Regions from separate parts of the Streptomyces sp. NPDC017979 genome, predicted to be linked through region 1. Evidence: riboswitches for the same ligand, from Rfam matches in the RefSeq annotation. Region 1 holds a riboswitch; each other region holds the start of a gene.
What was found. A riboswitch is a leader RNA that binds a small molecule or an ion and turns the genes downstream of it on or off. The one in region 1 is predicted to bind cyclic di-AMP.

Region 1 (5,846 bases):
GTGACGGGCAAGGAGCACTGAGGCACATGACGGACCTGCCGACAGGCATCGAGGCGCACCCCGAAGCCGCCCCGACGGCGCCCCCGGGCGGGGCCGGGGGGTTCGACCTGGCGGCGCTGCTCGCCGAGCGCGGCGCCGAGCGCTACGCGCTGCACTCCCGCCACCTCAATCACCAACTGCCGCGGATGCTGCACACCCTCGGCTTCGACAAGACCTACGAGCGGGCCGAGGGCGCGTACTTCTGGGACGCCGACGGCAACGACTACCTCGACATGCTCGCCGGCTTCGGCGTGATGGGCCTCGGCCGGCACCACCCCGTCGTGCGCAAGGCGCTGCACGACGTCCTCGACGCCTCGCTGGCCGACCTCACCCGCTTCGACTGCCAGCCCCTGCCCGGGCTGCTCGCGGAGAAGCTGCTCGCGCACAGCCCGCACCTGGACCGGGTCTTCTTCTCCAACAGCGGCACGGAGTCGGTGGAGACCGCCCTCAAGTTCGCCCGGTACGCCACCGGCCGTCCCAGGGTGCTCTACTGCGTGCACGCCTTCCACGGGCTGACCTGCGGCTCGCTCTCCGTCAACGGCGAGAAGGGCTTCCGGGACGGCTTCGCGCCGCTGCTGCCGGACACCGCCGTCCCGCTCGGTGACCTGGCGGCGGTGGAGCGGGAGCTGGCCCGCGGCGACGTGGCCGCCCTCGTCGTCGAACCGATCCAGGGCAAGGGCGTGCACGAGGCCCCGCCGGGCTTCCTGCGCGCCGCCCAGGAACTGCTGCACCGCCACAAGGCCCTGCTGATCGTGGACGAGGTGCAGACCGGCCTCGGCAGGACCGGCGACTTCTACGCGTACCAGCACGAGGCCGGAGGGGCCGCGGTGGAGCCGGACCTCGTCTGCGTCGCCAAGGCCCTGTCCGGCGGGTACGTGCCCGTCGGGGCGACCCTCGGCAAGGACTGGATCTTCAAGAAGGTCTACTCGTCGATGGACCGCGTCCTCGTCCACTCCGCCAGCTTCGGGTCCAACGCCCAGGCGATGGCCGCGGGGCTCGCGGTGCTCTCGGTGATCGAGGACGAGGGGCTGGTGGCCCGCGCCCGGACGATCGGCGAGCTGCTGAGGTCCCGGCTGGGCGCGCTGGTGGACCGCTACGAGTTCCTGCACGAGGTGCGCGGCCGCGGTCTGATGACCGGCATCGAGTTCGGCCGCCCGGACTCGCTGCGGCTGCGCAGCCGTTGGAGCGTGCTCCAGGCGGCCCGCAAGGGGCTCTTCGCGCAGATGGTCGTGGTGCCGCTGCTCCAGAAGCACCGGATCCTGACCCAGGTGTCCGGCGACCACCTGGAAGTGATCAAGCTGATTCCGCCGCTGACGATCGGCGAGCGCGAGGTGGACCGCTTCGTCACCGCCTTCACCGCGGTCATGGACGAGGCGCACGCGGGCAGCGGACTGATGTGGGACTTCGGCAAGACCCTGGTCAAACAGGCCGTCGCCAACCGCTGACCGAAGCGCAGACACACCGCGCTGACCAGCGTCTTCAGCGAAGTTTTTGCCTCTGAGGCAAGAAAGTTGCCTCAGAGGCACTTTCCTGGCGCAATGGACACATGCAGAGTCCTCCCGGGGGCCACCCCCCGGACCCGCGAACTCCGGCGGTCCCCGCCGCGGCGTCCCCGACGCCGCAGGGCGTCGACGCACCGGTCGAGCTGCCCGACGTGGCGCCCCGGCTGCGCGACCTGCGCCGCCGTCGGGGGCTGACCCTGGAGGCCGCTGCGCAGCGCGCCGGCCTGTCGCCCGCACACCTGTCCCGGCTGGAGACCGGCCGCCGGCAGCCCTCGCTGCCGATGCTGCTCAGCCTCGCCAGGATCTACGGTACGACAGTGGCCGAGCTCCTGGGCGAGCTGGCCCCGGACCACGACCCCGTCATCCGCGCCGGCCGCCGCGAGCCTTCGGAGGCCGACGGCTGGACGTACCACCAGGTCGGCGGGGCGGGGCGGGCCATGCAGGCGCTGCGGCTGATCGTGCCGTACGGCGCACAGGGCGATCTCGTACGCGTCCATCCCGGCGAGGAGTGGCTGTACGTGCTGGACGGGCGGGTGCGGCTGAGCCTCGGCCAGGCCGTGCACGAACTCGGTCCCGGCGACAGCGCGCACTACGACTCGCTCACCCCGCACCGGATCGCGGCGGCCACCCGCGACGGCGCCGAGATGCTGTTCGTCCACACCCTGCTCCAGAGCCCGGACATCCTCCCGCCGCACCTCTGACGCCCGCGGCCCGCCCGCACCACCCGTCCGCACTTCCTGACATCCGCACTTCTGGTCCGGCCCGCTGGGGCCGGGGAAAGCAGAGGCAGTCATGACCGAGAACCCGACGGCGCCCGAAGGCGCCGCACTGCCCGACTCCGCCGCCGCCCGGCGCGAGAAGAAGGAGGAGGGGAAGTTCCCCAAGGGCATCTGGATCCGGCTCTTCGCCTACCTGGTGGCCGGCCACGTCTTCGCCGGCTTCCTCTACCTGCTCTTCGAGGTCGGCGCCAAGTAGCGCCCGACGGCCCGGCGCGCCGGCGTCAGGCGGCCCCGTCCCCCTCCACGAGACGCGCCCGCAGCCGCTCGCGCGTCTCGGGGGTGAGGCCGAGGCCGTCGGCGAGGTAGCGCTCGATCCCGCCCCAGGTCTGCTCGATGGCGTCGAACGCGGTGTGCAGGTACTCCGCCCGGGCGTCGAAGAGCGGGTTCAGCAGCTCCATGACCTCCGCGGACATCCCCGCGGGCGCGCCCTCGGCGCGGCGTACCAGATAGCGGCGGTGCGGGTCGTTGGACTTGAGGTAGTCGGCCTCGACGGCGTCCCGCTCCACACCGACCGCCAGCAGCGCCACCGCGATCGACAGACCCGCGCGGTCCTTGCCCGCCGCACAGTGCATCAGCGCCGGCACGCTGTCCTCGGCGAGGGCGTGCAGCACCTTGCTGTGCTCGGCCGTGCGCTCGGTGATGATCACGCGGTACGAGGCGATCATCCGGTTCGCCGCCTGGCCGTCGCCCAGCAGGGCGCGGAGCTGGGCGAGGTCGCCGGCGCGGACCATCTGCCAGAACTCGGCCCCGTCGGCGGGGTCGCTCAGCGGCAGGTTCACGTTCCGCACGCCCGGCAGCGAGACGTCCGGCCCTTCGAGGCGGATGTCCGCCGCGTTGCGGAAGTCGAAGATCGTGTGCAGGCCGAGCGAGGCCAGGAACGACGCGTCCTCGTCCGTCGCGTGGGCCAGGTGCCCGCTGCGGAAGAGCCGACCGGGCGCCACGCTCCGCCCGTCCGCGGTCGGGAGCCCGCCGACGTCGCGGAAGTTGCGGACCCCGGCCAGTTGGGGTTCGGTCGACGGGACCTGCGGCACCTGCTGCGTCACGAAGGCTCCTGGAGGAAGTCGCTGCCGCCGGCGCTCGTCGCCGACTGTGGCGTGTTCCCGACGATACGACATCGGTACCTGGGGCAATCATCGTCAGCGGCCCGACCGTCCGCTTCCCCTCGTCCGTGCGACGGACGGTTGCCCGCTGCGCGGACGTCGCCGCCGGCGGGGTGCCGTGTCGAGCGGCCACGGGCCGGCCACGGGCCGGACCGGAGACCTGGATGCGACGGCCATCCAGCTCCAACGTTGCCGAGCAGCAAGAAAAAGTAGCTTCTGTCCGTATTGGTGGGGTAATGAGCTCTTCGGTATAACGTGCCCTGGCTAAGGGGGAGATGGGTGTCGCTCATGAGCAGGATCACAATGGTGACGTTGTGTGGCGGGCGCGCGGGCGGGGGATGCGGCGACCGGGCGGGAGTTGGCGGGGCGGCGTCCACGGAGGGTGACCGCCCGTCGGCGGCGCGATGATCCACGCGGTCCGGGCGTGCGCGGTCATGGCTTGTTCCTGGCGATGTGGCCGGTTTACGGTCACGGCACTCCGGACGGACCGCCTCATCCTGCCGCCGCCCGGATCATCACCCACCCACCTGTGGCAGGAGCGGGGGACCCAGGTAGTACGCCGGTCCGGACTCCGGACGGCTCGGGGTGAAGTCGCGCCCAGCGCGCGGCCGGGCATCTCCAGCTCGAACCCGACAGCTCACCTCGCAGGCGTCGGAGAGGAACAGCACCATGTCCGCACCGGGCAAGCACCGCCGTCCCAAGTCGACGGCCTTCACCCGTGGATTCGTCGCCGCCGGCACCGGTGGCGCCGCCATCGCCCTTCCGCTGATGGGCGCCACCGGCGCCCACGCCGCCGAGCAGGCCGCTCCCGCGGCCCCCGTCGTCGCCCCGGTCTCGGCCGCCGCCGCCCCGGCCGCCGACAAGGCCGCCGCCGCGTCGACCACGTACGTCGTGGTCATCGGTGACCACCTGTCCAAGATCGCCGACGAGCACCGGCTCGACGGCGGCTGGCAGCAGCTCTACCAGGACAACCGTCAGGCCGTCGGCGAGAACCCCTCGCTGATCCACCCCGGCCTCAAGCTCACCATCGGCGCGAAGGCGGAGAAGCCCGCCGAGAAGTCGGCCGAGAAGCCCGCCGAGAAGAAGGCGGAGAAGCCGGTCGAGAAGCCGGTCGAGAGCGACAAGGTCGAGAAGAAGGCCGAGCCGAAGGCCGCGCCCGCCGCCCCGGCCGCCAAGAAGGCGACCGGCGGCAACGACGCGCCCGCCGCGTCCTCCGACTCGTCCGCCGGCACCAGCAGCGGCTGGGCCGCCCCGCTCGCCAACGCCCAGGTCTCCACCTCGTACCGCGCCTCCGGCGCGGCGTGGTCCAGCGGGTACCACACCGGCGTCGACTTCGCCGCGCCCACCGGCACCGGCGTCCGCTCCATCGGCCCCGGCACCGTCGTCTCCGCCGGCTACAACGGTGCGTACGGCAACGAGGTCGTCATCAAGCACACCGACGGCACCTACTCCCAGTACGCCCACCTCTCCTCGCTCGCCGTCTCCGCCGGGCAGAGCGTGACCGGCGGGCAGTCCATCGGCCAGGTCGGCTCCACCGGCAACTCCAGCGGGCCGCACCTGCACCTGGAGGTCCGCACCGGCCCGTCGTACGGCTCGGACATCGACCCGGTCGCCCACCTGCGCAGCCACGGCGTCTCGCTCTGATCCCGACGCCTCGTGCCACCGGCCGCTGACCCGGCCCACCCGGATCCCCCACGGAGCCCCCCGCTCCGTGGGGGATCCGGCGTATTCCCCATCACCTCGCCATCCCCGGTGTGATAAATCACTGCGCGTCAACCCCTCCCTACGGTCGCGTAGGTCACATCTGTAGGGCGAAGATGAGTTCTTGTGGCAGACGATTCGAGAACAGATGACAAGGGTGGATTCGGGTCGTACGCAGCCATCGGTGACAGCTTCACCGAGGGCGTGGGGGATCCGGGACCCGACGGGGCGTACGTCGGCTGGGCGGACAGGTTCGCGGTCCTGCTGGCCGACCGCAAACCGGAACACAGCTTCCGGTACGCCAATCTCGCGGTGCGCGGCAGGCTCCTCGACCAGATCGTGGCCGAGCAGGTGCCGAGGGCGAAGGAACTCGCCCCGGACCTGGTGTCGTTCTGCGCCGGGGGCAACGACATCATCCGACCGGGCAGCGACCCGGACGACGTGGCGGAGCGCTTCGAACGTGCCGTCGCCGAACTGACCGCCGCCGTCGGCACGGTCATGGTGACCACCGGGTTCGACACCCGGGACGTGCCGGTGCTGCGGCACCTGCGCGGCAAGGTCGCCACCTACACGGCGCACGTGCGGGCCATCGCCGACCGCTACGGCTGCCCGGTGCTGGACCTGTGGTCGCTCAAGTCGGTCCAGGACCGCCGGGCCTGGGACCCCGACCGGCTGCACCTGTCGCCCGAGGGACACACCCGGGTGGCGCTGCGGGCGGCACAGGT
Region 2 (5,846 bases), on a different contig from region 1:
GGCGTCGTGATCGCCGGCTTCACCGCGACCGGCTTCGCCTTCACCGAGAACATCCTCTACCTCGGCCGGGCCTTCGACGACGACCAGTCGACGGGCTCGGACGGCTTCGAGTCGATGACGGCGGCGACGTTCTTCGTACGGATCGTCATGTCGCCGTTCGCGCACCCGCTCTTCACGGTGCTCACCGGCATCGGCTTCGGGCTGGCGGCGCTGGCGGCCCGCCGGCGCAAGTTCCGCCGCACCGCGCTGCCGCTGCTGGGGCTCGTCCTCTCCATGGGCATGCACGCGCTGTGGAACGGCTCGGCGTCGATGCTCGGCCCGTACGGCTTCTACGCGGTGTACGCGCTGGTCATGGTCCCGGTCTTCGGGCTGCTGACGTGGCTGACGATCTGGTCCCGGCAGCGGGAGTTGCGCACGGTCTCGTCGGCGCTGCCGGCGTACGCGGCCGCCGGCTGGCTGGCGTCCGCGGAGCCCCCGGCGCTGGCCTCCATGCGGGCGCGCACCGCGGCCCGTGACTTCGCCCGGCGTACGCAGGGGCCGGCGGCGGCGCACGCGGTGGCGGAGTACCAGCGCTTCGCGACCTCGCTCGCCTTCCTCCGCCACCGGGCGCAGCGCGGTGCGGTCGACCCCGACTTCGTCGCACGGGAGCAGGAGTTGCTGCACCACATGTGGCGGCGCAAGGAGGTGGCGAGCCCGGCACTGACGTACGCGGCGCGGTCGACGGGCGCGGTCTGGGTGCCCCCGCCGTACCGGGACTACGAGGGCTACAACCCGTACCGGGTGTGACGCGGACCCCCCGAAGCCCGGGCGCACGCACCCGTGCGCACGCAAAAAGACCGACGGCCCTGGCGTCGGGGGGTGACACCAGGACCATCGGCGATTCAGGGACGACGGCGTACGACGAGGCCGAGCCAGGTCAGGCCGAGCAAGGCGGGACGAGGCAGTGCAGGGCGGCCCGCCGAAGACGCCCGAGCCCGCACACCAGCCGAAGCTGGCAGCTCAAGAACTCACGGGCCCCGGCGCACCGCACCACTCGTCACAGCCGTCGCGCTGAGCGCCATGCGCTCAGCGACTCAGACCGAGAGGCCCTTGCTCTGCAGCCAGGACGCCGGGTTGATCGTGGCGCCGCCCGGGGTCTTGACCTCCATGTGCAGGTGCGCACCGGAGACGTTGCCGGTCGCGCCCACGCGCCCGACGCCGTCGCCCGCGACGACCTTCTGGCCCGCGCCGACGCTGACCGACGACATGTGGGCGTACATGATCTCGGTGCCGTCGTTCAGCTCCAGGATGACCTGGTAGCCGTAGGCCGGACCGGACCAGCCGGCGGACTTGACCGTACCGGCGCCCACGGCCTTCAGCGGGGTGCCCGAGGAGGCGACGAAGTCAAGGCCGGTGTGCTGGCCGGAGGACCACATGGAGCCGGACTGGCCGTACGTCGCCGAGATGCTGTACGAGGAGAGCGGCAGCGCGAACATCTTCGCGAGCTTCGCCTTGCGCTCGGCCTCCGCCTTGGCCTTGGCCTCTGCTTCGGCCTTCTTCTTCTCGGCCTCCGCCTTCGCCTTGGCCTTGGCCTGGGCTTCCTTCTCGGCCTTCTCCTTCGCGGCCTTGTCGGCGGCGGCCTGCTTCGCGGCCTCGGCCTGGGCCTGCTGCTGCTCGGCCTGCTGGAGGATGCGGGAGCGCAGGGCCTCGCCGGCGCCGCCTTCGGCGGTGGCGCCCATGGCCATCAGTTCGCTGGCGCCCTCGGTGGACTGGTCGTCACCGGACGGGTCGTCGTTCTTGTCGTCACCGCCCCCGAGACCGTCGGGGAGGGAGATGGAGACCGGGGGCTTGTTCTGCGCGGTGGCGATGCCGCCCGCGCCGACCGCCGCGATGACACCGACGCCGAGGACGGTGGAGCTACGGGCGAAGGCCCTGCGCTGCTGGCGCAGGACGCGGTGGCGGCCGCGCGACGAACCGACGGTCTCCGCGCTGGGGTTCCACTCGCCGTACGAGCGCTCGGCCCCGTTTTCGCTGAAGGCACCGGTCCTTGAGGACCCGGCAGGAGCTTCCGGGGCAGGGCTGTTGGACGCCACTGAGGCGTACTCCTTTCCTTCCTTCTCGCCTACCGGGTTAGCTGACGGGTTCGGAGCAGGAAGGTCTCCTACGGAACGCTTCGCAGGCTGCGAAGCATCCGATTCACCCCAAGAGGTGGTTCCCCGGTTCCCTTGCGGGATTCGGCGCGTGCGCACGGCGTCGCCCTGACGGCGACTGGGACGACCGCGCTGCGTTATCGAACGTTAATAGACAGGGGGACCGTATTCCAAGCCGGTCCCCATGATCGTTAACGATGATCGCGGAACCAACCGGGACACAAGCGGCCGGATTCGGGCGACTTGAGCGGCCCGAACGAGGTTTAATCGGCACCGCACCCTCGCCATGCCCCTGACAGCACGTCATATCGCGCGCTCCGAGCAGCCGTTCGACTACGCTGCGTGGAGCCTCGACGGGAGGGCAGCGGGCCGGGTGACCGCCAGCAGCGCCATGTCGTCCGTGGAGCCGCCTCCGGTGTGCCGGCGCACGTCGTCGATGAGCGCGTCCAACAGCTCCCCGGGCCCCGGGAAGGCCCGCCCGAGCAGCCGGCTGCCCGGTTCGTAGAAGGCCCCGGAAGCGTCCCGCGCCTCCGAGAGCCCGTCGGTGTAGAGCAGCAGCGTCGCCCCCGGCGGCATCGGGTGCTCCTCCACCCGGTCCGGCCACTCCCCCAGCGCCCGCATCCCGAGCGGCAGCGCGGGTTCCTGCGGCGCCAGCCGCCCCAACTCCCCGTCGTCGCGGAGCAACAGCGGCTCCGGGTGCCCGCGGTTCACCAGCCGTACGACCCCCCGCCCGTGCGGGATCTCCGCGATCACCGCGGTGGCGAACCCCTCGAAGGAGTCCACGTCACCCTCCCCCCGCCGCCCCGCCTCCCGGGTCAGCGCCCGCTCCATCCGCTCCGCCACCCCCTCCAGGGCGCCCTCCTGCTCGGCCGCCTCCCGGAACGAGCCGATCAGCACGGCCACCGCCTCCACCGCGCCGAGCCCCTTGCCCCGCACGTCCCCGACCACCAGCCGTACCCCGTGCGGGGTGTCCTGCACCGCGAAGAGGTCACCGCCGATGAACGCGTCCGCGAGCGCCGCCTCGTACCGGGCCGCGATCCGCAGCCCGCCGATCTCCTCGGCGGGGGTGGGCAGCACGGCGCGCTGCGCGGTCTCGGCGATCACCCGGGCGGAGGCCAGCCGCTCGTTGCTGCGCGCGACGACCCGGTTGATGAAGAGCGCGAGCGCCGAGACCGTGACGACGGTGGTCAGCTCGGTGTACGCCTGGGTCTGCCCGATCGAGTGGTTGTAGACGTCCAGGGCCAGCTCGGTCAGCACGGCGAAGGCGCCGGTCGCCAGCGTGACGGACCACGAGAAGAACGGGGCGGCGATCAGCGGGGCGGCCGTGAACATCGGCACCGCCGTGAACTTCCCCGGGGTCGAGAGGTCGTAGACCACCCCGACGATGATCATCAGCGCCGGCAGCATCCGCGCGAAGCGCCGGGCACCGAAGTTGTTCCGCTGCTCTTCCTCCGCCACGGGTGCTCTCCTCCCCCCTCAGCCTCGGGGCGGGGGGCGCGGACGGCGAGCCGGCTGGGCCGGCCGGGGGACGCCCGTAGGGCCAGAGACCCGGGAGGGAACGACTACGGCCCGGCACTCTTTCGAGTGCCGGGCCGTGGCCTTCAGTAGCGGGGACAGGATTTGAACCTGCGACCTCTGGGTTATGAGCCCAGCGAGCTACCGAGCTGCTCCACCCCGCGTCGGTGAACACAACTCTACGCCATCCGGAGCAGTGCTCGCGACCACCGGGCCCCCGACCGGCGGGGCCCGGTGCTCAGGCAGTGCTCACGGGGGGACTCAGTCGGTGAGGTTCCGCTCCGCGTACGCCGCCATCGCGTCCCGCACGAAGGCCGCCGTCCCCTCGCCGTGCCGGTCGTAATTGCGCCCGAAGCGCGGATCGGCGACGTACATCTCGCCGAGCCCGGCGAAGTGCGCCTTCGACGGGGCGCCCATCAGGGACTGCCAGGCGTACATCCGCCGGGTGACCTCCTGCGCCACCTCGCCGTCGGCCGGCTGCCCGGCCCTGAGCGCCCGCGCGTAGTCCCGGGCGATGTCGTCGTGGGCCCGCTGATGGTCCCGGCGCTCCTGCTCGCTCAGCGAACGCCAGGTGCGGTCGCTGCGCCGCCAGGCGTCGGCGCCCCAGCGCTCGGTCACCTCCTGCTCGTACTGCGTGTGGTCGAAGCCGTCGAGCACGTCCTCAGCCATCAGTTCCTCCCCTCGTTCGGTCTTGTGCAGGGTGGTCCGCACCGAGGCGATCTGCCGCCCGATGCGTTCGCGCTCCAGCTCCAGCAGCCCGAGGTGGGCGCGGAGCGCGGCGGCCGTGTCCCGCTGGCCCGCCAGCACCTCGGCGATGGCGGGCAGCCCGAGCCCCAGCTCGCGCAGGAGCAGGATCCGCTGGAGGCGCACCAGCTCGTCGGGGCCGTAGTAGCGGTAGCCGTTGGCACCGACCCGGCACGGCTCCAGCAGCCCGATGTCGCCGTAGTGCCGCAGGGTGCGGCTCGTCGTGCCGGCGCGTCGGGCGACTTCTTGGATCGACCACTCCATGACCTGAACGGTAGAACTTGACGTTACGTAAAGGTCAAGCCGGAAAAACCCGGGCATGGCGGGCGGCGGGCGCACGGCGAGCGGCCGGCCTCAGCGCACGGAGGTCGACGTCAGGGCGCGAGGCGATCGGCGCGCATCCGGAGGTAGTGCGCCTCGGGCGCGCTGAGGGTCCGCCCGGCCGCCAGCAGATACGCCTCGCGCGCCCCCGCCGCGTCCCCCGCGCGCTCCAGCAGATGGGCGCGGACCGCGTCCAGCCGGTGGTGTCCGCCGAGCCGGTCCGCCAGCCGACCCACCTCCACGAGCCCGGCCTCGGGCCCGCGCACCATCGCCACCGCCACCGCGCGCCCCAGCTCGGCCATCGGCTCGGGCGCGATCTCCACCAGCAGGTTGTACAGCGCGAGGATCTGCGGCCAGTCCGTGTCGTCCGCGCGCGCCGCCTCGTCGTGCAGCGCGGCGATGGCGGCCTGGAGCTGGTACACCCCGGCCGGCCCCTGTGCGAGCGCCTCCTCGACCAGCGCCGTGCCCTCGACGACGGCGTCCCGGTCCCAGAGCGTGCGGTCCTGCTCGTCGAGCGGGACGATCCCGCCGTCCGGCCCGGTGCGGGCCGCGGCGCGGGCCTCGGTGAGCAGCATCAGCGCGAGGAGCCCGGTCACCGCGCCCTCGCGGGGCAGCAGCAAACGCACCCGCCGGGTCAGCCGGATCGCCTCCTGCGCCAGGTCGGAGCGGTGCAGCAGGGCGCCCGACGTCGCCGTGTACCCCTCGTTGAAGATCAGGTACAGCACCTGGAGCACGGCGGCCAGCCGCTGGTCGCGGTCGGCGGGCCCGGGCGGCCGGAACGGCGCCCCCTGCACCTTCAGCTTCGCCCGGCTGATGCGCTGGGCCATCGTCGCCTCGGGCACGAGGTGCGCACGGGCGATCTCCGCGGTGGTCAGGCCGCCGACGGCGCGCAGCGTCAGGGCGATCTGCGCGGGCGGCGTCAGGTCGGGGTGGCAGCACAGGAAGAGCAGGGTGAGGGTGTCGTCCTCGCTGGGGGCGCGGTCGTCGCCGGGCGGCGGCGTGGTGAAGGAGTCGCGCGGGGCGAGCTGTGCGGCGCTCTCCTCCCGCCGGCGCCGGGCCTCCTCGCTGCGCAGCAGGTCCGTCAGCCGGCGGGAGGCGACCTTGATCAGCCAGCCGCGCGGGTTGTCCGGGGTGCCG
Region 3 (5,846 bases), on a different contig from region 1:
CGCTCGGAGCGGGCCGGGGCGCCGGTCTTGATCTGGCCGCAGTTGGTGGCGACGGCCAGGTCCGCGATGGTGACGTCCTCGGTCTCGCCGGAGCGGTGGGACATCATGCACTTGAAGCCGTTGCGCTGGGCCAGCTCGACGGCGTCCAGGGTCTCGGTCAGCGAACCGATCTGGTTGACCTTGACGAGCAGGGCGTTCGCGGAGCCCTCCTCGATGCCGCGGGCCAGTCGCTCCGGGTTGGTGACGAAGAGGTCGTCGCCGACGATCTGGACCTTGGTGCCCAGCTTGTCGGTGAGCACCTTCCAGCCGGCCCAGTCGTCCTCGAAGAGCGGGTCCTCGATGGAGACCAGCGGGTAGGCCGCGACCAGCTCCTCGTAGTACTCGGTCAGCTCGGCGGCGGAGAGGGACTTGCCCTCGAACTCGTACGAGCCGTCCTTGTAGAACTCGGAGGCGGCGACGTCGAGCGCGAGCGCGATGTCCTTGCCGGGGGCGTAGCCGGCTTCCTTGATCGCCTCGATGATCAGGTCCAGCGCGGCGCGGTTGGAGTCGAGGTTCGGCGCGAAGCCGCCCTCGTCGCCGAGGCCGGTGGACAGGCCCTTCTGCTTCAGCACCTTCTTGAGGGTGTGGTACACCTCGGTGCCCCAGCGCAGGGCCTCGGAGAAGGACTCCGCGCCGATCGGGGCGATCATGAACTCCTGGATGTCCACGTTGGAGTCGGCGTGCGAGCCGCCGTTCAGGATGTTCATCATCGGAACGGGCAGCAGGTGCGCGTTCGGGCCGCCGAGGTAGCGGAAGAGCGGCAGGTCGGACGCCTCGGAGGCGGCGTGCGCCACGGCGAGGGAGACGCCGAGGATGGCGTTGGCGCCCAGCGACGACTTGTCCGGGGTGGCGTCCAGGTCGAACATCGCCTGGTCGATCAGGCGCTGCTCGGTGGCGTCGTAGCCGACGAGCTCCGGGCCGATCTGCTCGATGACGGCGAGGACGGCCTTCTCGACGCCCTTGCCCTGGTAGCGGTTGGGGTCCCCGTCGCGGAGCTCCAGTGCCTCGAAGGCACCGGTGGAGGCGCCGGAGGGCACCGCGGCGCGGCCGGTGCTCCCGTCGTCGAGGCCGACCTCGACCTCGACCGTGGGGTTGCCTCGGGAGTCCAGGATTTCCCGGGCTACGACGACGTCGATGGACGGCACGAGCATCTCCTTCTGGGATGTGACGCGTGGGTGCGGGCTCAGCGGCCCGACGGCAAGAGCCTAACCGGCCGGGGGGCGCCGACCGGCCGCTGCCCGCCCCCTGGGACGAAAAAGAGTGCGAAGAACTTCACCCCGGCCAAAAGGCGCGCAACTACCGCCGGGTAACGCCTCTCAACTGCGCGGATGCCTGCTCAGACGCGGGCCGGCGGCGGACGGCGCGGGCTCCCTGCGGACGGTGCGGGCTGCCCGCGCACCCGTGACACACAGAGCCCCGGGCCGGCGCGTACGGGGGAAGCGCGTCGGCCCGGGGTCGTGGGTGGCGAACCCGTGGGGGGTCGGGTCGGGGTGACGGCCCGTGGGTTCGCGGCGGGTCAGCTCAGGTGGAGCTGCTGACCCGGGTAGATGACGTCGGCGTCGTCGACGACGTCCTTGTTCAGCTCGAACAGCTTCTGCCAGCCGCCCTCGACCTGCTCGGTCTCGGCGATCTTGCTCAGGGTGTCGCCGGACTGGACCTCGTACTCGCCGTCGCCCTTCTCGAAGCCGCCGGCCTTCGGCGCGGACTTGGCCGGGGCGGACGGGCGCTCGGAGCGGGTGGTCGGGGCCTCGGCGCGCTCCTGCGAGGGCTGCGCCTGCTGCTTCGGCTGCTCCTGCTTGGGCTTGGGCTGCGGCTTCGGCTGCTCCTGCTTCGGGGCGGGGGCCTGCTCGGCGCCGCCGCCGTTGTACGCGGCCTTGGAGAGGCCGACGCCGCAGCTCGGCCAGGCGCCCTTGCCCTGGCCCGCGAGGACCTTCTCGGCGATCTCTATCTGCTGCGACTTGGAGGCGAGGTGCGCGTTGGACGCGTACTTGGTGCCGCCGAAGGCCGCCCAGGTGGACGGGGAGAACTGCAGGCCGCCGTAGTAGCCGTTGCCGGTGTTGATGGACCAGTTGCCGCCGGACTCGCACTGGGCGACCTTGTCCCACTCGGCGGCGGTGGCGGCGGAGGCGGAGGTGGCGCCCACCAGCGGGGCGGCGATCGCGGCGGTGGTGATGCCGGCGAAGGCGGCGAACTTGGCGGCCTTGGAGGGGCGACGGTGCTTGCCCTTGCTGGAAAACAGCATGGTGGATCTCCTCACCGACGCCTACGAGGTGAGCTGTCGGGTTCGGGCCAAGTGAGTTGCCCGGCCGCGCTCGGCGCGGCTTCACCCCTAGCCGGTGTCCGTGCCCCGGGTCTCCCCGGGGTGGACGGGACCGGCACGTACGTGGGTCCCCCGCTCCTGCCTTCGGCGCTCTCGCGACGACTGTTCCCCCCGACCGACGGCAGGATTCGGCGTGACGGTCAGTGGTGCCCGCTTTGGCGAGCGGTCAGACCGTAAACACAGCCCTCCCCGATGTTCAAAGAAGGAACATCGGGGAGAAAACGCCCATCACGGCCTTCCGGAAACCCCCGTTTCCGCAGGTGGGGCACGGAATGCGCCGTTCCGCTCGATGCCGGAAGCCCGTTCGAGCAGAGAGACACATGTCTCACTTACGCGGAAACGGACAAAAGCCAGCAAAACCCTGCCTCAACGCGCCCCGGAGTGCGGCTACTTCACCCTGAGGTCAAGGTTCTGACCAGGCAGGATCAAGTCGGGGTCGGCTCCGACGGCGTCGCGGTTCGCCTCGTAGAGCGCCGGCCAGCCCCCGGGGAGGTCCTGCGCGTCCGCGATGGCCCAGAGGTTGTCACCGGGGCGGACGGTGTACGTGCCGGGCGACGCGGTCGCGCCGTCGGTGTTCTCGGCGGCCTCGCCCTTGTCCTTCTGGACGCCAGCGGGGGCGCCCGAGTTGCCCGTGCCGGCGCTGCCCTTGCCGTTGGAGGTGCCGGCGCCGGTGGACCCGTCGCCCCGCTGTCCCTTCGCCGGTGCGCCGGCCGCCTTGCCCGGGTCGCCGGGCTGGACGGAGTCGCCGCGGCCGGGGGTGTCGCTGCGCGAGGCCCGGGTGTCGTCGGCCGTGCGCTGCTCGCCCGTGTCCTTGCCCGCACCCGTGCTCGCGCTCGTACCCGAGGGGTCCGGGGTCGCCGGGGTCGCCGGGGTCTCGGTGGCGGCCGGGCCGCGGTGCTTGCCGCCGGCCTTCTTGCCCTCGTCCGCACCCGCCCGCGCGGCGTCGCCGTTGCCGACGCCCTGGGTCGACGCGGGGGACGGCACGGCCGGCGCGGTGGGCGTCGGCAGCGCGCCCGGGTCGACCTTCGGCGCCTCGACGCCCGACAGCCCCGCGTTCGCCCCGCAGGACGACCACGCCAGCGGCCCCTGGGCGGCGAGCACCTTCTCCGCCACCGCGATCTGCTGCGAGCGGCTGGCGAGGTCGGCGCGCTCCGCGTACTGCGCACCGCCGAAGGCTTCCCAGGTCTCCTGCGAGAACTGGAGCCCGCCGAAGTAGCCGTTGCCGGTGTTGGCGCTCCACTGCCCGGCGCTCTCGCACTCCGCCACCCGGTCCCAGACGGCGGTGTCCGCGGCGGACGCCGACCCCGCGCCCAGGAGCGGGATCGCGATCGCGGACCCCGTCACCCCCGCGGCGACGACGAGGGCCGGGGCCTGGCGAGGACGGCGATGTCGACCATTCCCGGAGAGCATGCGGTTGCCTTTCGCTGACGGCTGAGACGGGGGTGAACGTAGCCGGACTCCAACGTCAGTCACAAGTCAATGCAGCCCGGATCACACGAACATCACAGAGTTGATGCTCCGTCAGTAAGTTGGGGTCCCGAACTCCACCGGAAGCGTGCGCAGTCCACGCATGATCAGACCGCCGCGCCACCGCAAATCGGTCGGATCCACGGCCAGTTGCAGGTCAGGGAGGCGCCGTAGCAGGGTCGCGAGCGCCGTCTGGGCTTCGATGCGGGCGAGGGGCGCGCCGAGGCAGTAGTGGATGCCGTGCCCGTACCCGAGGTGCTGATTGTCACGTCGGGACAGATCGAGGACGTCGGGCCCGTCGAAGCGCTCGGGGTCGCGGTCGGCGGCGGCGAGCACCACGAGGACGGGGTCGCCCTCGCCGACTTGCTGCCCGCCGATCGTCAGCGACTCGGTGGCGAACCGCCAGGTCGCGAGCTCCACCGGTCCGTCGTAGCGCAGCAGTTCCTCCACCCCCGTCTCCAACAGGTCCGTCCGCCCTGCCGCCAGGGACTCCTGGAGCAGGGTGCGCTGCTCGGGGTTGCGCAGCAGGGAATAGGTGCCATTACCAATCAAATTAACGGTGGTCTCAAATCCGGCAAACAGCAGGATGAAGGCCATCGCGGCGGCCTCGTTCTCGGTGAGGTGCTCGCCGTGGTCGCTGGCCCGGATCAGCCCGGAGATCAGGTCGTCGTCGGCGCTCTCGGCACCGAGGGTCTCCCGCTTGCGGTGGATCAACTCGGCGAGGTAGCCGCGCATCTTCTTCACGGAGCGGGCCACGCCGCCGCGGGGGCCGCCGCCGTGGCGGATCATCATCCCCGCCCAGTCCCGGAAGTCGTCCTGGTCCTCGGCGGGCACGCCCAGCAGGTCGCAGATCGCGTAGATGGGGAGCGGGAACGCGAACTCGTGGATCAGGTCCGCGCTGCCGCGGTCCGCGAAGCCGTCGATCAGCCGGTCCGTCAGCTCCTGCACGCGCGGCGCGAAGGCGGCGACGCGGCGGGGCGTGAACGCCTTGGAGACGAGCCGGCGCAGCCGGGTGTGGTCCGGCGGGTCGATGTTCAGCAGGTGCGTCATCAACTCCGCCTTGCGCTCCCCCGGGATCCCGGTCTTGCCCTTGGCGTGGGCGGGCTCGTCGTGGTGCGCCGGGTTCTTCGACAGCCGCGGGTCGGCGAGGGCCTGCCGGGCGTCGACGTACCGGGTGACGAGCCACGCCTCGACCCCGCTGGGGAGGGTGGTGCGATGCACGGGCGAGTGGGTGCGGAGCCAGGCGTAGGTGGGGTAGGGGTCGGTGGCGAACTCCCAGGTGAAGAGTGGTGGTGTGGGCTGGCCGGGAGTCGCGTGCATACGCCGACGCTATCCCGTACGTGCGCTTGCGCTGGCGGGGCGCCCTGACGCGCTGTCCCCTGCGGGTGCGTTGGCCCCCGGGGCCGACCAGACGAACCCGCCGTTTCCCTTGCGGATGCGTTGGTCTCCGCGGGCTGGTGGTGGGCTGGTCGCGCAGTTCCCCGCGCCCCTAAAAACCCTCGTCCCGCAGGCAGGCGACAGGGGAAGCAAGACAGGGGCGCGGGGAACTGCGCGACCAGCCCACCACTCGGCCGCAGAGACGAACGCACCTTTGCCAGCCACGGCGATGTTGTCCAGGGGCGCTGGGGGTCCCCCCAGCCTCTGGGTGTAGGGGGCGGAACTGCGCGACAAGCCCACCAACGGGGCGCGGGGGCCGGGCAGCCCGCAGGGACGACGGGGCGGCGCGGGGCTAGCGGGAGGATTCCGTTGCGCGGATGGACGCGTGGTACGCGCGGGTCGCCGCGCGGAGGGCGGATTCGGGGTCCACGCCGGACGCGTCCGCCGCCGCGGCGAGCGCGAGCAGTTCGTAACCCACGCCCTCCCCCGCGGGGAGCGGCACGTCGAGCCCCGCAGTACGGACGCGGGACGCCAACTTCGCCGCGAGGGCGAGCGCCGGCTGACCGAGGGGGACGCCGTCCGTCACCGAGTCGCGCTGCTTCTCCGTCGCCTTCGTGCGCAGCCAGATGTCCCGCACGTCCTG
Region 4 (5,846 bases), on a different contig from region 1:
CGCTGGCCCGTGCCTTCCTCGGACTTCTCAGCCTCCGTGACGGCCGACCCGGGGGCCGAGCAGGGCGAACCGCAGCCGCCGCCCGCCCGGTGCGCCGGCAGCGTCGTCGTACCCGCGCCCTCCACCTCGAAGCCCGCGTCCGCGATCATGTCGAGGTCCGTCTGCCCCGCCTGTCCCTCGCTGGTCAGGTAGTCGCCGAGGAAGATGGAGTTCACCACGTGCAACGCCAGCGGCTGCAGCGTGCGCAGATGGATCTCGCGCCCGCCCGACAGCCGCACCTCCACGTCCGGGCAGACGAACCGCACCATCGCGAGGATCCGCAGGCACCGCTGCGGGGTGAGGTGCCACTCCTTCGCCAGCGGAGTGCCCTCGAAGGGGATCAGGAAGTTCACCGGCACCGAGTCCGGGTCCAGCGCACGCAGCGCGAACACCACGTCGACCAGGTCCTCGTCGCTCTCGCCCATGCCGGCGATCAGCCCCGAGCACGCCGACAGACCGGCGGCCTGCGCCTGCTGCACGGTGTCGACCCGGTCCTCGTAGGTGTGGGTGGTGGTGATCTTCCCGTAGGTGTCCTCGGAGGTGTTGAGGTTGTGGTTGTACGCGTCGGCGCCCGCCGCGCGCAGCCGCTCCGCCTGCCCCTCGGAGAGCAGTCCGAGGCAGGCGCACACCTCCACGTCCTCGTTCTGCTCCTTGATGGCCTCGATGGTCTTCGACACCCGGTCGACGTCCCGGTCCGTCGGCCCCCGACCGCTGGCGACCAGACACACCCGCTTCGCACCGCCCGCGACCCCGGCGGCGGCGACCTCGGACGCTTCGTCGGGTTTCAGCCAGGTGTACTTCAAGATGCCCGCCGTCGAACCGAGCCGCTGCGAACAGTACGAACAGTCCTCGGGGCACAGGCCCGACTTGAGGTTGACGAGGTAGTTCAGCTTCACCCGACGGCCGAACCACTTGCGGCGCACCCGGCCCGCCGCGGCCACCAGGTCGAGCACGTCGTCATCGGAGGTCGCCAGGACGGCGAGCGCTTCTTCCCGGGTCGGCAGCTCGCGCCGCAGCCCCTTCTCCACCAGCGTGTCCAGAAGGTCCATGGCGCCGATCCTGGCCTACCGAACTCCCCCGGGGAAAGTCGAAACCTCACAACAGCGCCGCGACGAAGTGTGTGTATGACCACATGGGTTACCCGGGCGACGGCGATTAGGGTCTGTGAGCTGCCTACAAAAGCGCGGCCTGCGCCACGAGCCGTACGAGGAGCCGAACGCCTTGCACCCAGACCCCTTCCACTGGCTCGACGACGCGGCCCGCGACCGGGAGCGGGCCGGTCTCGTGCGCACGCTCAGCCCCCGCCCCGCCGACGGCGACCTGCTCGACCTCGCCGGCAACGACTACCTCGGGCTCACCCGCCACCCACGGGTCACCGAAGCCGCGGGCGAGGCCGCCCGCCGCTGGGGCGCCGGCTCCACCGGCTCCCGCCTCGTCACCGGCAGCACCGCCCTGCACGCCGAACTCGAACGGGAACTCGCCGCCTTCTGCGGCTTCGAATCCGCCCTCGTGCTGGCCTCCGGCTACGCCGCCAACCTGGCGGCCGTCACCGCGCTGTCCGGGCGCGACGGCCTGATCGTCTCGGACGCCGGCAACCACGCCTCCATCGTGGACGGCTGCCGACTGTCCCGGGCCGGGACCGCGATCAGCGCGCACGCCGACCCCGAAGCGGTCGGCAAGGCCCTGGACGCCCACCCGGGCCGCCGAGCCATGGCCGTCACCGACTCCGTCTTCTCCGTGGACGGCGACGCGGCGCCGCTCGCCGAACTTGCCGCCGTCTGCGCCCGGCGGGGCGCGGCCCTGCTGATCGACGACGCACACGGCTTCGGGGTGCTCGGCGACGGCGGGCGCGGCGCGCCGCACGCGGCCCGGATCGCCGGCGCCAGTGGCGTGGTGGCCACCGTCACGCTCTCCAAGTCCCTCGGCAGCCAGGGCGGCGCGGTGCTCGGCCCCGCCCGGGTGATCGACCACCTGGTCAACACCGCCCGTACGGTCATCTTCGACACCGGACTCGCCCCCGCGGCGGCCGGTGCGGCCCTCGCCGCCCTGCGGCTGCTGCGCGCGGAGCCCGGGCGCGCCGGCCGGGTGCGCACGGCGGCGAGGGACCTGTACGAGCGCTTGAGCGCGGCGGGCCTCATGGCGGTGCGCCCCGACGCCGCCGTGGTGTCCGTGCGGGCACCAGCGCCGGAAGCGGCGCTGCGCTGGGCCGCCGACTGCCGTGCCGCCGGGCTGCGGGTGGGCTGCTTCCGCCCGCCGTCGGTGCCCGACGGGATCTCCCGGCTCCGGCTCACCGCCCGCGCCGATCTGACGGGGGAACAGATCGCCGCTGCGGTGGAGACCGTCGTGCGCACGGCGCCCCCGGGCGCGCGGGGAGTGTCCAAAAACGGCCTTGCGTCGTAGAGTTCACCGCTTCGGGCGATGAATCCCTACGCATCTTGGCGGATCGCCTCACCCGGTACCGCGATGAGTGGCAGTGTGGCGCGCGAAGCACTGTCCGCGGCCGTCCGCGCATCCATCGGCTACGAAGTCGGAGCACGGCCCCGGTGGAAAGGGACGACGTCGCCATGGCAGACCTCCAGGAAGCCGCCATCACCCTGCCGACCGAGCCCGCCTCGGTCTCCGTGGCCCGCAGGTTCGTCACCGGCGCCGTGACGGGGTGGGGGCTTCCCGCGGGGTCGGACGCCCTCGACACGATCCGGCTGATCGTCTCCGAACTCACCACCAACGCCGTGCAGCACACCTTCGGCCAGTCGCCCACCTTCCGGGTGGACGTGCTGCTGGAGCGGGACGATGAACTGCGCCTCGGGGTGACGGACAGCCACCCGAGGTGGCCCCAGCGGCTGCCCGCGGCCGTGCGCCAGGACAACGGCCGCGGCCTGGTCATCATCCGCAGCCTCACGGCGCACAGCCGTGGACGACTGACCGTCGAGCCGACCGCGGACGGCGGCAAGACGGTCTGGGTCACCCTGCCCTGGCCGGCCCGTCGAACCGACTGACCGACAGGCCGACGGCCCGGCGCGCTCGAAGCGTCAGCGGACCGCCGTCAGCGGACCCGGCCGTACGACACGCTCCTGCTCCAGATCTTGTCCAGCTTCACCCAGGAGCCCCGCTTGGGCGAGTGCCAGATCTTCCCCTTCCCGGCGTAGATCCCGACGTGGTAGACGCTCCGCCCGGAGTGGAAGAACACGAGGTCCCCCACCTTCTTGTTGGCGGTCGAGACCCGACGCGTGGAGTTGTACTGCTGTTGGGCGGTCCGGGGCAGCTTCTTGCCGGCCTTCTTGTACGAATAGAGCGTCAAGCCGGAGCAGTCGAAGCGGCGCGGGCCCGCCGCGCCCCACCGGTAGGGCGCACCCTTCTTGCCCGCGGCGACCTTGAGCGCCTTGCCCGCGTGTGCAGTTGCTGCCTGGGCCTCGGACGTGCCGCCCGGTACGAGCATCGAGCCACCGAGTGCGGCGAGGGTCAGCGCGGAAACCGCGCCCGCCCGGCCGATCAGGAACGGGACGTTCATCTGCGCAGTCATGCGCAACCCTTCGTCAGCCGCCTGTGAAGGGTGACCTGTCGGGTTCGGGCGGACGAAGGTGCCCGGCCGCTGTCGCGGCTTCACCCCGAGGAACGTCCGGCGCACCGGCCGTCCCGTACTGCTCGGGTCCTCCACTCCTGCCGAAGCACTCCTGTCGACCAGTCATCCGGAACGGCGGCAGGACTCGGCGTCCGTTCGGACCGCCCCGCCGAGGTGACGGGGGCTTGTCGTCCCAGGGATCTTGTCCCACGCAATGCCGGATTTCCGAGTCAAAACGGCGGTATGTGAGTTTCAACACGAATGCGCCATTCAGGTGGACGCGCCGCATTTTCCCGTCGGTTGTGGACACCGGGGGAGGCTCGTACCAGCACTGGAATAGGACATTCCGCTAGAGGGATCGTCGTCCCGCGCAACTTGAGCGTATCGACCGGAGATGTCGCGACTACATCAAACGAGGTATCCCGGTGGGAACCCGGATGGCGGTTGACGTGTCGGATGACGAGCCGTCACGGGGGTGACTCGTCAGGGATGGTGACCCGCAGGGCCCGCCGCTCGCCGTCGAGCACCCGCAGCGCCCGGGCGAGGGTGGCGGCGTGCAGGGCGTCCTCCCCGCGTTCGTGCATCAGCGCCAGGGCGTCTTTGACCGCGATCGCCTGCGCCACCAGCGCCTGGGCGGCGCGCAGCGAGGAGTAAGTGAGGTCGCCGCGGCTGGGGTTGATGCGTCCCACCAGGTCCACGACGCGCAGATAGCCGTCGATCAGGTCGGCCTCGGCGCGGGTCAGCGCCGGCAGCGGCGGCAGTGGCGGCGGTTCGGGACGGGGCACGGCGCGCCTCCCGTCAGCCGCGGCCGGCCAACGAGGACTTGCGGCTGCCGATCACGTGGTCCACCAGCCCGTACTCCTTGGCCGTCGCCGCGTCCAGGAAGGTGTCGCGCTCCAGGTCGGCCGCGACCTGCTCGGCGGACCGGTCGGTGTGCCGGGCGAACAACTCCACCATCAGGGCGCGCAGCCGCAGGATCTCCCGCGCCTCGATCTCCAGGTCCGACGGCATGCCCCGGGTCGGTTCGTCGAGCCCGGGCTGCTGGAGCACGATCCGCGCGCCCGGCAGGGCCAGGCGCTTGCCGGGGGCGCCCGCGGCCAGCAGCAGCGCCGCGGTCGAGACGGCCTGCCCGATGCAGGTCGTCTCGATGTCGCAGGTGATCACCTGCATCGTGTCGTAGATCGCGGACATGGCGCTGAGCGAGCCGCCCGGGGAGTTGATGTAGAGCGAGATCTGCCGCTCCGGCGCCGCGTACTCCAGGTACAGCAGTTGGGCGATCACGTCGTTCGCCGCGGTGTCGTCCACGGGCGTGCCGAGGAAGACGATCCGCTCTTCGAGCAGCTTGGCGTAGGGGTCGAGAGTGCGGTTCCCGTGCGCGGTGCGCTCGGTGAACTGCGGCAGGACGTATCGGGCGGCGGGCTGCATCACGGCGTACCTCTCGGTGGTTCTCGGCGGCGCGCTATCTGTGAGAAATGTACAGGACGTACAGAAGCGCAAAAAGAGGGCTGCCTCTGAAGGCGGCGGCTGGTTTGCTGGTCAGGGGGCATTTCTCGCGGTGCGTGCACGCGCCAGAGGTGAAGAGCGGCACGGAAACTCCACATGATGATCACGAATCCATCACCTTCTGTCGGTCGGCCTGTCTGCACCGATCCGGCGCGGTTAGGTTCGGGCCCTCGAAAGAACTTCCGTGGGGGGATCGCATGACGTGGGGCGGGCAGCCGCAGCAGGCGCCGTGGGGCGGGCAGGCTCCGAAGCCGCAGGGACCCGGCTGGGCGCGCAAGCGCTTCGTCATTCCCGGAGCTGCCGTCCTCTTCTTCATGGGCGTCGGCATCGGTGCGTCGGGCGGGGGCGACGACGCGGGGCAGGACGGCCGGGCCGCGCCCGGGCCCACCGTCACGGTCACGCCCCGGGGCGGCGCGGCGCCGGTTCCCGCGATGACCGCCGCGCCCGCCGCGACGCCCCGTATCACCACCGGCGCTGCGAACGCCGCGGGCGACTCCGGTGCGGCGCCCGTGCCGAACTTCGTCGGCATGGGGCTCCAGGCCGCCCAGGACGCGGCCCAGTCCGTCGGTTTCCTCAGGCTGACCTCGCACGACAGCACGGGCGAGCGTCGGAACCAGCTCTGGGACCGCAACTGGAAGGTCTGCACCCAGGAGCCCGCGGCGGGCAAGAAGGTCCCGAAGGACACCGAGTTGAACTTCGGCACGGTGAAGAACGAAGAGCGCTGCCCGTAGGTCGCTGCTGCCTC

Region 2: it holds a riboswitch for cyclic di-AMP, as region 1 does, so the genes downstream of both, ACH4E8_RS22400 (M23 family metallopeptidase) here and ACH4E8_RS21805 (peptidoglycan DD-metalloendopeptidase family protein) in region 1, are expected to answer to the same signal.
Region 3: it holds a riboswitch for cyclic di-AMP, as region 1 does, so the genes downstream of both, ACH4E8_RS09105 (transglycosylase family protein) here and ACH4E8_RS21805 (peptidoglycan DD-metalloendopeptidase family protein) in region 1, are expected to answer to the same signal.
Region 4: it holds a riboswitch for cyclic di-AMP, as region 1 does, so the genes downstream of both, ACH4E8_RS14420 (C40 family peptidase) here and ACH4E8_RS21805 (peptidoglycan DD-metalloendopeptidase family protein) in region 1, are expected to answer to the same signal.

Annotation. Positions count from the first base shown of each region.
Region 1 covers NZ_JBIRGU010000008.1:201,664-207,509, forward strand. Annotated here, with positions in the region: gene dxs (1-deoxy-D-xylulose-5-phosphate synthase) at 1-21, shown strand, start outside; gene ACH4E8_RS21785 (aspartate aminotransferase family protein) at 27-1,484, shown strand; gene ACH4E8_RS21790 (XRE family transcriptional regulator) at 1,586-2,242, shown strand; gene ACH4E8_RS21795 (DUF6126 family protein) at 2,334-2,516, shown strand; gene ACH4E8_RS21800 (tyrosine-protein phosphatase) at 2,542-3,363, opposite strand; cyclic di-AMP (ydaO/yuaA leader) riboswitch at 3,931-4,084, shown strand; gene ACH4E8_RS21805 (peptidoglycan DD-metalloendopeptidase family protein) at 4,090-5,064, shown strand; gene ACH4E8_RS21810 (SGNH/GDSL hydrolase family protein) at 5,248-5,846, shown strand, end outside.
Region 2 covers NZ_JBIRGU010000009.1:18,746-24,591, forward strand. Annotated here, with positions in the region: gene ACH4E8_RS22395 (PrsW family intramembrane metalloprotease) at 1-786, shown strand, start outside; gene ACH4E8_RS22400 (M23 family metallopeptidase) at 1,074-2,072, opposite strand; cyclic di-AMP (ydaO/yuaA leader) riboswitch at 2,084-2,229, opposite strand; gene ACH4E8_RS22405 (PP2C family protein-serine/threonine phosphatase) at 2,463-3,587, opposite strand; tRNA gene ACH4E8_RS22410 (tRNA-Met) at 3,735-3,808, opposite strand; gene ACH4E8_RS22415 (MerR family transcriptional regulator) at 3,906-4,652, opposite strand; gene ACH4E8_RS22420 (RNA polymerase sigma factor) at 4,763-5,846, opposite strand, start outside.
Region 3 covers NZ_JBIRGU010000002.1:699,043-704,888, reverse strand. Annotated here, with positions in the region: gene eno (phosphopyruvate hydratase) at 1-1,190, opposite strand, end outside; gene ACH4E8_RS09105 (transglycosylase family protein) at 1,556-2,281, opposite strand; cyclic di-AMP (ydaO/yuaA leader) riboswitch at 2,285-2,459, opposite strand; gene ACH4E8_RS09100 (transglycosylase family protein) at 2,747-3,769, opposite strand; gene ACH4E8_RS09095 (cytochrome P450) at 3,881-5,146, opposite strand; gene ACH4E8_RS09090 (nucleoside triphosphate pyrophosphohydrolase) at 5,556-5,846, opposite strand, start outside.
Region 4 covers NZ_JBIRGU010000004.1:330,967-336,812, reverse strand. Annotated here, with positions in the region: gene bioB (biotin synthase BioB) at 1-1,088, opposite strand, end outside; gene ACH4E8_RS14430 (8-amino-7-oxononanoate synthase) at 1,261-2,439, shown strand; gene ACH4E8_RS14425 (ATP-binding protein) at 2,604-3,035, shown strand; gene ACH4E8_RS14420 (C40 family peptidase) at 3,083-3,559, opposite strand; cyclic di-AMP (ydaO/yuaA leader) riboswitch at 3,563-3,759, opposite strand; gene ACH4E8_RS14415 (hypothetical protein) at 4,066-4,383, opposite strand; gene ACH4E8_RS14410 (ATP-dependent Clp protease proteolytic subunit) at 4,397-5,026, opposite strand; gene ACH4E8_RS14405 (PASTA domain-containing protein) at 5,299-5,832, shown strand.